Regions from separate parts of the Weissella sp. ESL1177 genome, predicted to be linked through region 2. Evidence: riboswitches for the same ligand, from Rfam matches in the RefSeq annotation. Region 2 holds a riboswitch; the other holds the start of a gene.
What was found. A riboswitch is a leader RNA that binds a small molecule or an ion and turns the genes downstream of it on or off. The one in region 2 is predicted to bind lysine.
Positions count from the first base shown of each region.

Region 1 (5,598 bases), 880 kb from region 2:
CAAACGATTGATTGGTCAATGAAAGAAACAGAATTGAAAACAGGACATATTGATATGATTTGGAACGGATATACAATCAATCCAGATCGTCAGAAAAAAGTTGCCTTTTCAAACCCCTATCATCATGATCAACAAGTTATTGTCACGACGAAAAATCAACAAATAAACAAGCTCGCTGACTTAAAAGGTAAGCGTTTGGGTGCACAAACAGGTTCGTCAGGTCTGTTGACTTATAATCAGAAAAATAATACCTTACATAAAATTGTTGGTGCTGATGCACAACAGTATGATACTTTTGATAAAGCCTTAAACGATCTCCAAGTTGGTCGCCTGAATGCCGTGTTGATTGATGCTGACTATGCAGGCTATTATATTGCTCATGAAAAAGATCCTGATGCATTTAAAGTTATTCCGACGAAATTTGGTATTGATTCTTACGGTGTTGGTATGCGTAAAGGTGATGTGACATTACGGCACAAAATTAACCAAGCACTGGCAGAAATGAAAAAAGATGGGACAATTGATAAAATTTCACAACGCTATTTTGGTACTAATAACAAATAATGAAATATAGGTACGTCCTCATTTAAATAATTTATAAAATCGAAGTTTTACCAAATTGTTGGCACTTCGGTTTTTTTTAAACAATTTCATACGATGTTTTTTTAATCTTGGATAAACTTATTGAGATTATTGACTTTTAAAGTTAGACTAAGTTGTATAAATAGTTGCGTAGGCAGGATAGAGGGAGCTAGGGATGAAAACAGATATTGAAATTGCACAGTCGGCAAATATTTGGCCAATTGAAAAAATTGCTGATCAAATAGGACTATCGTTAGATGAATGGGAACCTTATGGACGAGACAAGGCAAAAGTTACCCTGAATCAAACACATCAGCAAAACAAGTTGGGTAAATTGATCCTAGTAACAGCAATCAATCCCACACCAGCTGGTGAAGGGAAATCAACAGTTACCGTTGGATTAGCAGATGCATTAATGCAACAACATCATCGCACTATTGTGGCATTACGTGAACCATCTTTAGGTCCGGTTATGGGGATGAAAGGTGGCGCCACAGGAGGCGGTTATTCGCAGGTTGTTCCAATGGCTGATATTAATATGCATTTTACTGGTGATTTTCATGCGTTAACCAGTGCGCATAACACATTGGCAGCATTGATCGACAATAGTCTCTATCAAGGAAATCCATTGCATTTAGACCCACGTCGTATTTTGTGGAAACGTGCCCTGGACGTCAACGATCGTGCATTGCGTCATATCACCATCGGTTTAGGGGGAGCAACATCAGGGATACCAAGAGAAGATGGCTTTGATATCACGGTGGCCTCGGAATTAATGGCTATTTTAACTCTGTCACATGATTTAAAAGATATGAAACAGCGTATTGCGAAAATTGTGATTGGCTATACTTATGATAAAGAGCCTGTAACTGTTGCTGATTTAGGTGTTGCTGGAGCAATCACAACATTATTAAAAGATGCAATCAAGCCAAATCTGGTACAAACACTAGCACATACACCAGCTTTTATCCATGGTGGTCCCTTTGCGAACATTGCTCAAGGGACAAATTCAATCTTAGCAACGAAATCTGCTTTAAAGTTAGCCGATTATGTTGTGACCGAAGCTGGATTTGGTGCAGATTTAGGTGGCGAAAAATTTCTTGACTTTAAGGTTCCTTTACTTGGGAAAACACCAGATACAATTGTTATTGTGGCAACTGTTAGAGCATTAAAAATGCATGGTGGTGAAGATAAGAAATCATTGACTGTTCCTAACTTAGCAGCACTGAAAGCGGGATTAGCGAACTTAGGACAGCATCTAAAAAGTATGGGTCGTTATGGTGTTCCTGTTGTCGTCGCAATTAATCAATTTACTGATGATACAGCAGAAGAGTTGTCATTGATTAAGGATTATGTCGCTAGTTTTGATGTACCAGCATATGTTGCGGATGTTTGGTCTCAAGGTGGAACAGGGGCACAAGATTTAGCTGCTGGGGTAGTTCAGGCAACAGAACAAGTTAAAAATTTCAAACCATTGTATAGTGCAACTGATGATGCAATGGTAAAAATAAATCATATCGTGACAGAAATTTATGGTGGTCAAAAGGTAATTCTTTCTAATAAAGCAACGAAACAATTAGCAACATTTAAAAAATATGGTTGGGATAAGCTACCGATAATAATGGCTAAAACACAATATTCATTATCGGATGATGCTAAGCAAATCGGCGTAGCTAAGAATTTTGATATCCATATTCGAGAATTTATTCCGAAATTAGGTGCGGGATTTTTGGTGGCATTAACGGGTTCTATTTTAACAATGCCAGGATTGCCAAAACATCCGGCAGCATTTGATATTGATATAGACGAAAATGGTGAAATTGTCGGCCTTAATTAAGGATAAAAAATAGCATGTAGCAGGCTGCAATGTTTTGTTACATTTTAAAGGGACGTGGATCAATTGTGAGATTCACGTCCCTGATTGTATATAACAGGACTAATGCATTAATGATATAGTTTGTTAGTACCATGAATTGCGGAAAACGCGCTGATGATAAAGTGGTACAGCATACATACGATAAACATTTTCAGAAAATTGTAGCCAAGCCAGTGCTAATAGCCAACCTGCAATGGCTGCCGCAAGATTATAATGAGGTGATAGCAGGGTCATTATAAATGTTGCAAGCCAAATTAACAATAAGCCTGTTTGACAGACAAACTGTAAGGTATTACTAGCAATCTCAGGCACAATTATTGTTAATATAAAAGATATTAGTAGCGTCATAAAAAAAGTTGTGTGGGCAGGGTAAACGATTTTCGTACCATTAGTCGCTGAATTAAAAAACAATGATAGGATGTTAATGATTAGCCAACCACTTAAACTAGTCAGTAAAATCCACATAGCGGGTATTTTAAATTTAAACCCCCATAAAAGAAAGGCCATTAAAAAAATAATGACGCCTACAGGTATGCCATGGCTAAAAAAATAAGCAGGTTTAATTATGTATTCAAGCCATTCAGGAATAATGCCTCTTGCAATGGCATGATTTATCTGCATGAACGTATTTAAGAATCCTTGATGTCCAAAAGTTAGCACTGAAATGACAATAAACAATAATAAGCTAATAATTAACGTTATGAAACGTCGGTGGGATTTTGCGATTATCATATGCCCATACTCCTTTACCCAGTTAAATTTCATGAAATACTTCCTCAACTAAGTTTAACATGTGTGTAACAAATAACACGTAAACGACTTAAAGCTTTAAATAGTTTTTACTTTGCTTAAAATACAGCTTGACAAAGCAAAATAAATTAATGTATATTTGAAGTACAAATTTAATAATATAGAGGTTGCAATCAACAAGAGTAATTTAGCTGAGTCGACGGACAGTAAGGTTAAATAAAAGGGGCGGTTGCCGAAATGATGAATATGGTGGTATTCATTGTTGGTGTGTACATTAATAGTGGGCAGACTGTCGCGGCAAAATAGTCGGCTGCGGAGAGCTATCGACAATACTAAAAACTAATCAGTTCCTAGTTTATACGATAGAAGTATAAACTAGGATTTTTTTGTTTTTTAAATGCGTTAGGCCTTTGTTTAGGAGGAATTATGGCTGATAGTCAACAACAGACGGGATACCTGAAAAGGACTATGAAAACCCGTCATCTTTCAATGATTGCACTTGGTGGAACAATCGGAACTGGTTTGTTCGTTGCCTCAGGTGCAACAGTTTCACAGGCTGGACCAATGGGTGCCTTGACGGCATATGCTGTGATTGGTGTGATGGTTTATTTCTTAATGACCAGTTTGGGTGAAATGGCGACATATATGCCAATTTCTGGATCGTTTTCAGTTTATGCAGATCGCTTTGTTGATCCAGCATTTGGTTTTGCGATGGGATGGAATTATTGGTTTAACTGGGCAATCACAGTTGCCTTAGAATCAGCTACGGTTGGTGTTGTGATGGGCTTTTGGTTGCCAAATGTACCAAGTTGGATTTGGTCAACGGCAGTTTTGGTACTAATTACGGTGATTAATTTGTTATCAGCTAAGGCCTATGCAGAAACAGAATTTTGGATGGCAATGATTAAAGTTATCGCAGTTTTGGCATTTTTAGTCGTTGGTTTGTTAATGATCTTAGGGATTATGTTTAAACAACCAGATGTTGCTCGTAATCTTTCGGCTGGTGGTCATCATGGTTTTGTTGGTGGTTTTGGTGGTATCTTATCTGTCTTCATGGTTGCAGGTTTTTCTTTCCAAGGAACAGAAATGGTTGGTATCACTGCTGGTGAGTCAGCAACTCCAGAAAAATCAGTACCAGCAGCAATAAAGCAAATTTTCTGGCGAATTTTGTTATTCTATATTCTTGCCATTTTTGTGATTGGGGCAGTTATTTACTATAAGGATCCTAACCTACTACGTTCAAGTGAATCGAATATTGCAGTGTCGCCATTTACGCTGGTGTTTAAGTCAGCAGGATTAGCCGCTGCAGCATCAATTATGAATGCCGTTATTTTAACGGCCGTTGTTTCATCAGCAAATTCAGGTCTATACGCATCTACTCGTATGCTTTATTCTATGGCTTTGGATGGTATGGCACCAAAAATATTTAAGCGTGTTAATGTTCGAACAGGTATTCCAGTGCCAGCTGTTATTGCCACAGTAGCTGTAGGGCTATTAACGTTCTTAACATCAATTTTCGGTCGCGAGATCTACTATTATCTAGTCGCTGCATCTGGTTTAACTGGTTTTATAGCATGGATTGGTATTGCCATTTCCCATTACCGTTTTCGACGTGCCTTTGTTGCACAAGGTCGTGATGTCAATAAGTTGCGTTATAAAGCAAAGTGGTTCCCTGTTGGACCAATTATTGCTTTAGTATTATCAATTATTGTTGTTGTTGGTCAAGATATGACGGCATTTAAGGGTGGCATTGCAAATTGGAATTGGCCCGGGATTATTACAACATACATGTCAGTACCGCTATTTATTGTATTGTACTTTGGTTATAAGTTTAAGAATCATACCAAGGTACGTAAATTAACAGAAGTTGATTTAGATACTGATGCCCGTCCATTAGATTAATTTAGAAGTTTGTTAGAATTAGAGCATTTTGTTCTAATTCTTTTTTTATAGCAATTATTTACGATTTATAGCTAAATTAATGGTAGCGCTTTATTCCTTAATATAAATAGGTTTTTATTTTAACAAGAAAAAAATTGTTCTAACAGTGCAACAAATGACGAGTTGAATTTGTATACAAAGAAAGTGATAAATAGTACAATGAATTTCAGATAGATAGAAATACCAATTATCTTTTACTAAGGAGAAGTTTTAAATCATGAAAAAAACCAAGATTGTTTCAACGCTTGGACCAGCCAGCTCTGATGTGGAGACGATTACAAAGATAATCGAATCTGGCGCAAATGTTGTCCGTTTTAATTTTTCACATGGGGATCATGAGGAACATTTAGGACGAATGAATGCAGTTCATGAGGCTGAAAAAGCTGCAGGCAAGAAGGTTGGTTTCTTGTTGGACACGAAGGGTGCAGAAATCCGTACAACTGTTCAAG
Region 1 covers NZ_CM176591.1:1,160,685-1,166,282, reverse strand. The annotation lists gene AC3B5D_RS05575 (amino acid ABC transporter substrate-binding protein) at 1-564, shown strand, start outside; gene AC3B5D_RS05570 (formate--tetrahydrofolate ligase) at 758-2,419, shown strand; gene AC3B5D_RS05565 (phosphatase PAP2 family protein) at 2,543-3,190, opposite strand; lysine riboswitch at 3,362-3,539, shown strand; gene AC3B5D_RS05560 (amino acid permease) at 3,635-5,110, shown strand; gene pyk (pyruvate kinase) at 5,367-5,598, shown strand, end outside.
Region 1: it holds a riboswitch for lysine, as region 2 does, so the genes downstream of both, AC3B5D_RS05560 (amino acid permease) here and alr (alanine racemase) in region 2, are expected to answer to the same signal.

Region 2 (5,598 bases):
TATGGCCATTTATTATTTCCGATCGTCTAACTTTGTTAAAGTAATCAATTCCTCGTTTAATTGCTTCAATTGCTTCTTGTAATGTGTCGCTGTGTTGTTTATCCCACCATTCAACTTTGAAATCATTCCAAAATTTCTCAATAATTGCGTTGTCATAGGGCGTTCCAGGCCGAGACATACTACGTTGTGCATGATGTTGACTCAAGATGTTTTTAAAAGCCCATGATGTATAAGCTGTTCCGCGATCAGAGTGCACTAAAACATTCGCTGGATTACCTGCGAATTGATAAGCTCTTTGAAGGGTTTGTACAGCTGATTGACTAGTCTCTGTTTTACTAACGTTAAACGATAAAACATATGTACCGTATAAATCAACGACTGCAGATAATCTTAATGTTTTTTCTAAATGTTCTCCAAATCTTAATTCAGTCATATCTGTTGCCCATTTTTGATTAGGCAATATTGTTTTAAAGTTCTGGTTCATTAGATTATCAATAATAAACTGTTCATTAGCTTTAATACGATTGTGACGTTTCTTGCGAATATCTGCACGGATATTTAAATAATGCATAAGTCGACGAACACGTTTATGATTTACACGATGATTGATTTCTTTATCCATGTTAAGGTACATCGTCATGCGTTTAACCCCTAAATTATGATGATGTTGCTTGTCTAACTTCTGTATTTTAATTTTCAATAATTCATTGAATTGATCATTAATCGATTTTTGTCGTTTCAACCACTTATAATAAGCCTGAAAAGATACGCCACTAAATTTAACTAATAGGCGGATCGGATATTCTCTTGGATTCTCTTCATGCATTATTTTAATGGTCTGGAACGCAACTTCATGGATAACACGACTAGTTATTACCTGCCTTTCTTGAGATTTTCTAGAAATTTTTTTGCGAATACTGCCTGTGCTTTGCTTGCTTTTAATTCTGCCTTTAATCGTTTATTTTCAAGTAACACTTTATCCATATCTGATAATTCGTTCTGCGATTTTTTTCGACCTCTACCATCTTTTAAAGCCTCAAAACCATTTTGATCAACTTTTAAAACCCACGTACGAACTTGTTGATAACTGACATCAAATTTTTGAGCAGTTTTCTGATAATCTCGATTATTTTCAATGGCATAAGTTGCGATTTTAACACGGTCTTCAAATGTTAGTTTTCGTGATGTCATAGGAATTCTCCTTGTATACCCGACTGAACGGGACGGTACTTTATTCCCATTATACTTTGAAACCCAATCACGTACTTGAGTAGAACTACGTACGCCGAATTTTATTGCCAATTGCTCCATTGAGCCAGCACCTTGTAAATAAGCTTGTACAACTTTACGTCTAAAGGCGGGTTTATATTTTTGACGTGTCTTTGGCGGACATAGTCCGTCGATACCATAATTATTATACAAATCTAACCATCGTTTGATGGACATATTATTTAAATGATGTTCTCTTTGAAACCTTCGTTCCGTTTGTCCTGATTCAAGGAATTCTTGTATTAATTCATATTTTTCCATTGCTGTAAATTTTATATTTGCCATAAAAAAGTCCCCTAAAGATTTATGAAAGAAATTTATATTATTTCTTTCGTCAACCTCTAGGAGACTATAGCACGATTGTAACAATGATTAGGTGATTTTGGTTTGCAGTATAACGAAGAACCGGAAGCGCCTAATTGTTGTTACAGTAAGACTTCAGTCTTTTGGAACACGTTTAAAGGCGCTAATCTACCAATCAAAATTGATAGATTAGCGCCTTTTTCAGCTGATCATAACGACTTATGTCTTAGCCCCTTTTAAATTTAGAAAACAGCCTGATAAATGACACGGACAGCATCATCCATCTGATCGACAGGAACGCCAATCATCGTTGAAATTTGTGAAGCACCTTGGTTGATCATCGGTAGGTTGATACCTGCTTGAGCTAATGCTGTGGTAATTTTACTAAAAGTACCAATATGTTTTGGCATGCCTTCACCAACAATCATAATAATGGCGTAGTCATCTAACCATTCGAGTTCATCTGGGGCAATCGTTGCGTATAAATCATGGCTAATATGGGCTTTAATATCAGGCGTAAGTTGTGATTTATCAAAGATAATAGTCATATCATCAATTCCAGATGGCATATGTTCATAACTAACGTGATAAGTGGCCAAAATTTGTAATATTTTCAAAGTGAAACCGACTTCACGATTTAACAAATAACGGTGTAAATAAAGTGCCGCAAAACGATTATCGTTTGCAATTCCTGTCACTGGATTCTTTGGATCAATGGCGTGATTTGGGACAATCATGGTTCCTGGTGCTTGTGGGTCGTTTGTATTTTTAACATTAATTGGTATATTTGCTTCAATAACCGGAATGATGGCCTCATCATGGAAAACAGCAAAGCCAGCATATGATAGTTCACGCATTTCACGATAAGTCATTTTTTTAATCGATTGAGGATTTGGTACAACCTTAGGATTAACAGCATAGATAGCTGATACATCAGTAAAATTTTCGTACAAATCAGCTTGAAAGCCGCGTGCTAAGATTGCACCAGTAATATCGGAACCACCTCGACTAAAAGTTGCGGCATAACCATCATTGGTATAGGCAATAAATCCAGGAACAATCATTAAACGTGAATCATCAAAATCATAATTTTTAATAGCTTCATAACTAGCCTCATTTAAGCGTGCTGATCGTGGTGAACCAGTTACTGTTAGACCTAATGCAGCAGGAGAAACAAAATCAGCAGCTAAGCCTTTTTCTTGAAAAATAAAAGCAATCAATTGTGCGTTCAATAATTCACCATGCCCCATAAAAGCGGCATATAAGTGATCAAATGATGGATAGTGAACGCGATTTAAATGAATAAGTTGTTGTTTGATATGAGGGATAATCTTAGTTTCTTCTAACGAAAAGTATTGGACAATTTCTTGGTAGCGCGCCAGAATAGTTGTTAAAATTTCTGATGTATCGGTACCAGCAATGGTTTGATCAGCATATGTTTTAAGTAAATCAGTCACTTTAATATCACCATCAAAACGTTTACCTGGTGCTGATACGACAATAACTTGACGTTCAGCGTCAGCTTGAATAATATTTAAAACTTTTTGTACCTGAGCACCCGTTGCTAAGGAAGATCCACCAAATTTTACAACTTTCATTTTTTGCCTCCAAATAAATTTCTAATTGGCACTAATTAAAAGTGAAAAAAAGATTAATGTCAAGTATTGACATGAACATTAAATTAATATATTCTAATGTTACGTTAATGATTAATAGAGGTCGCAACCAACAAGAGTCGCTTAATGGAGTCTGCACAGACAAAGAAATTAAGTTAAAGGGGCGGTTGCCGAAATGAAACAGTTTGTGCACCTGTTATTGTTGGGCTAATGGTAAATAACTATTAGACTGTCGCTAAATTTCAGCGGGGAGCTATTGTCACAGTCTTTAGGAATAGAAACCAATCCGATTGACAGTGCAATAGTGCTGTTAGTCGGATTTTTTTTGTAAAAAAGATGGCATCATAAAGGGGCTAAACATGGTAGTAGCAGTAACAAGACCAACAAGAATCAAAATATCACAAGCAGCAGTGACGCATAATGTTGCCGTCACACGAGAGGCAAGTGGGGCGAAGTTTATGTTTTTAGCTGTGAAAGCTAACGCATATGGATTTGGATTGCAAACGATGGCGCAAGCAGCACTGAAAGCGGGTGTTGATGGCTTAGCAGTGGCTGTCCTAGATGAAGCCTTAGCACTACGTCAAGCTGGTATTACTGTGCCAATCCTTATTTTAGGCATTACGCTACCACAATATGCCAAGTTAATGGCTGATAATGACCTAATTGCAACGGTCAGTGATATCAGTTGGTTACAAGCTGCGCAACAGAGTTTAAACAAACAACAGGCGTCATTGAAGGTTAATTTAGGCGTTGATACTGGCATGGGTCGAATCGGATTTCGAAGTCGACAAGCATTAGCAACAGCGATTGACTTTTTAACTGAACGATCAGATTATTTTGTTTATCAAAGTATCATGACTCATTTTTCAGAAGCTGATTCACTTGCAACTGATTATTTTAAAACGCAGTTACGCCATTGGCATACTTTAACTGATGATTTGCCAATGCCTCCGATGGTTCACTTAGCAAATTCAGGGGCTGCCATGTATCATGCAGATGAATTACCAACTGACTATATTCGGGCAGGAACGGTGGTTTATGGTATCGAACCATCACGAGGGGAAGTTAGACCAGATAATTATTTACAACCTGTTCTAACATTGGAAACGACATTAATTTTTGTCAAACAAATGCCAGCAAATGTTGGTATTAGTTACGGACACAAATATTATACGCATGCAGATGAGTGGGTCGGCACGTTACCCATTGGTTATGCCGATGGATTACCACGTTCCTTAGAAGGTTTTGAAGTTTTAGTGAACGGGAAGAAAGCGCCAATTATTGGCAGCCTTGCAATGGATCAAATGATGATTTCTTTACCAGAAGAATTACCCGTTGGCACGGTAGTCACCATCATTGGTAAACAAGGGCAATATGAAAATACGATAGAGGACTTTGCACAGCATGTTGGCTTAGCACCATGGGTCGTCACGACTGGCTTGCAAGAGAGACTAATGCGTGTGCTTGTAGATTAAGGGGAAAATATGACAGTACCATATGAAGTAAACGAAGCTGGCGAATTAACAATTGGTGGTGTTTCTGCAACTGATTTAGCCAAACAATATCAAACACCACTTTATGTGTATGATGTGAATCATATTCGGCAACAAATGCGAGCATTTAAAACCGTTTTCATTAAACGAAAATTAGATTATGTCGTCTCTTATGCATCAAAGGCATTTGCAACGATTGCGATGTATGAAGTTGCCGCTCAAGAAGGCATCCATTTGGATGTTGTTTCTGGTGGCGAGATTCAAACAGCTTTAGCAGCAAATTATCCAATGGCTAATGTTTCTTTTAATGGTAATAATAAATCAATTGAAGAATTAACGATGGCTATTGACAATGGTTTGGGGACCATTATTCTTGATAATTTTTATGAATTAAGTATTTTACATGAGTTATTGAAGGAAAGAAAGCAACAACAAAATGTGTTGTTGAGAATTACGCCAGGTGTTGAAGCTCATACACATGACTATATTTCAACAGGTCAAACAGACAGTAAGTTTGGTTTTGATGTTGCTAGTGGTCAAGCACAACAAGCATTGCAGCAGGCTTTAGCTGATCCATATCTCAATGTTTTGGGTGTATCAGCTCATATTGGCTCACAGATTTTTGATGTCACTGGTTTCCAAATGGCTGCAGCCAAATTAGTTGATTTAGTCCATGAATGGGGCTTTGAACCACAAGTGATCAATACTGGTGGGGGCTTTGGTATTCGCTATACTGAAGAAGATAAACCTTTGCCAGCAACTGAATTTGTCGATGCCATTATTGATACAATTAGTGAAAAGACGATGGCATATGGTATGACAATGCCAGCAATTTGGATCGAACCCGGACGTGCGATTGTTGGACCAGCTGGGTATAATCTGTATACAATTGGTGCAAAAAAAGATGTTCCAGGCAT
Region 2 covers NZ_CM176591.1:281,841-287,438, forward strand. The annotation lists gene AC3B5D_RS01425 (IS3 family transposase) at 1-955, opposite strand, end outside; gene AC3B5D_RS01430 (transposase) at 874-1,554, opposite strand; gene AC3B5D_RS01435 (aspartate kinase) at 1,815-3,170, opposite strand; lysine riboswitch at 3,278-3,452, shown strand; gene alr (alanine racemase) at 3,548-4,663, shown strand; gene lysA (diaminopimelate decarboxylase) at 4,673-5,598, shown strand, end outside.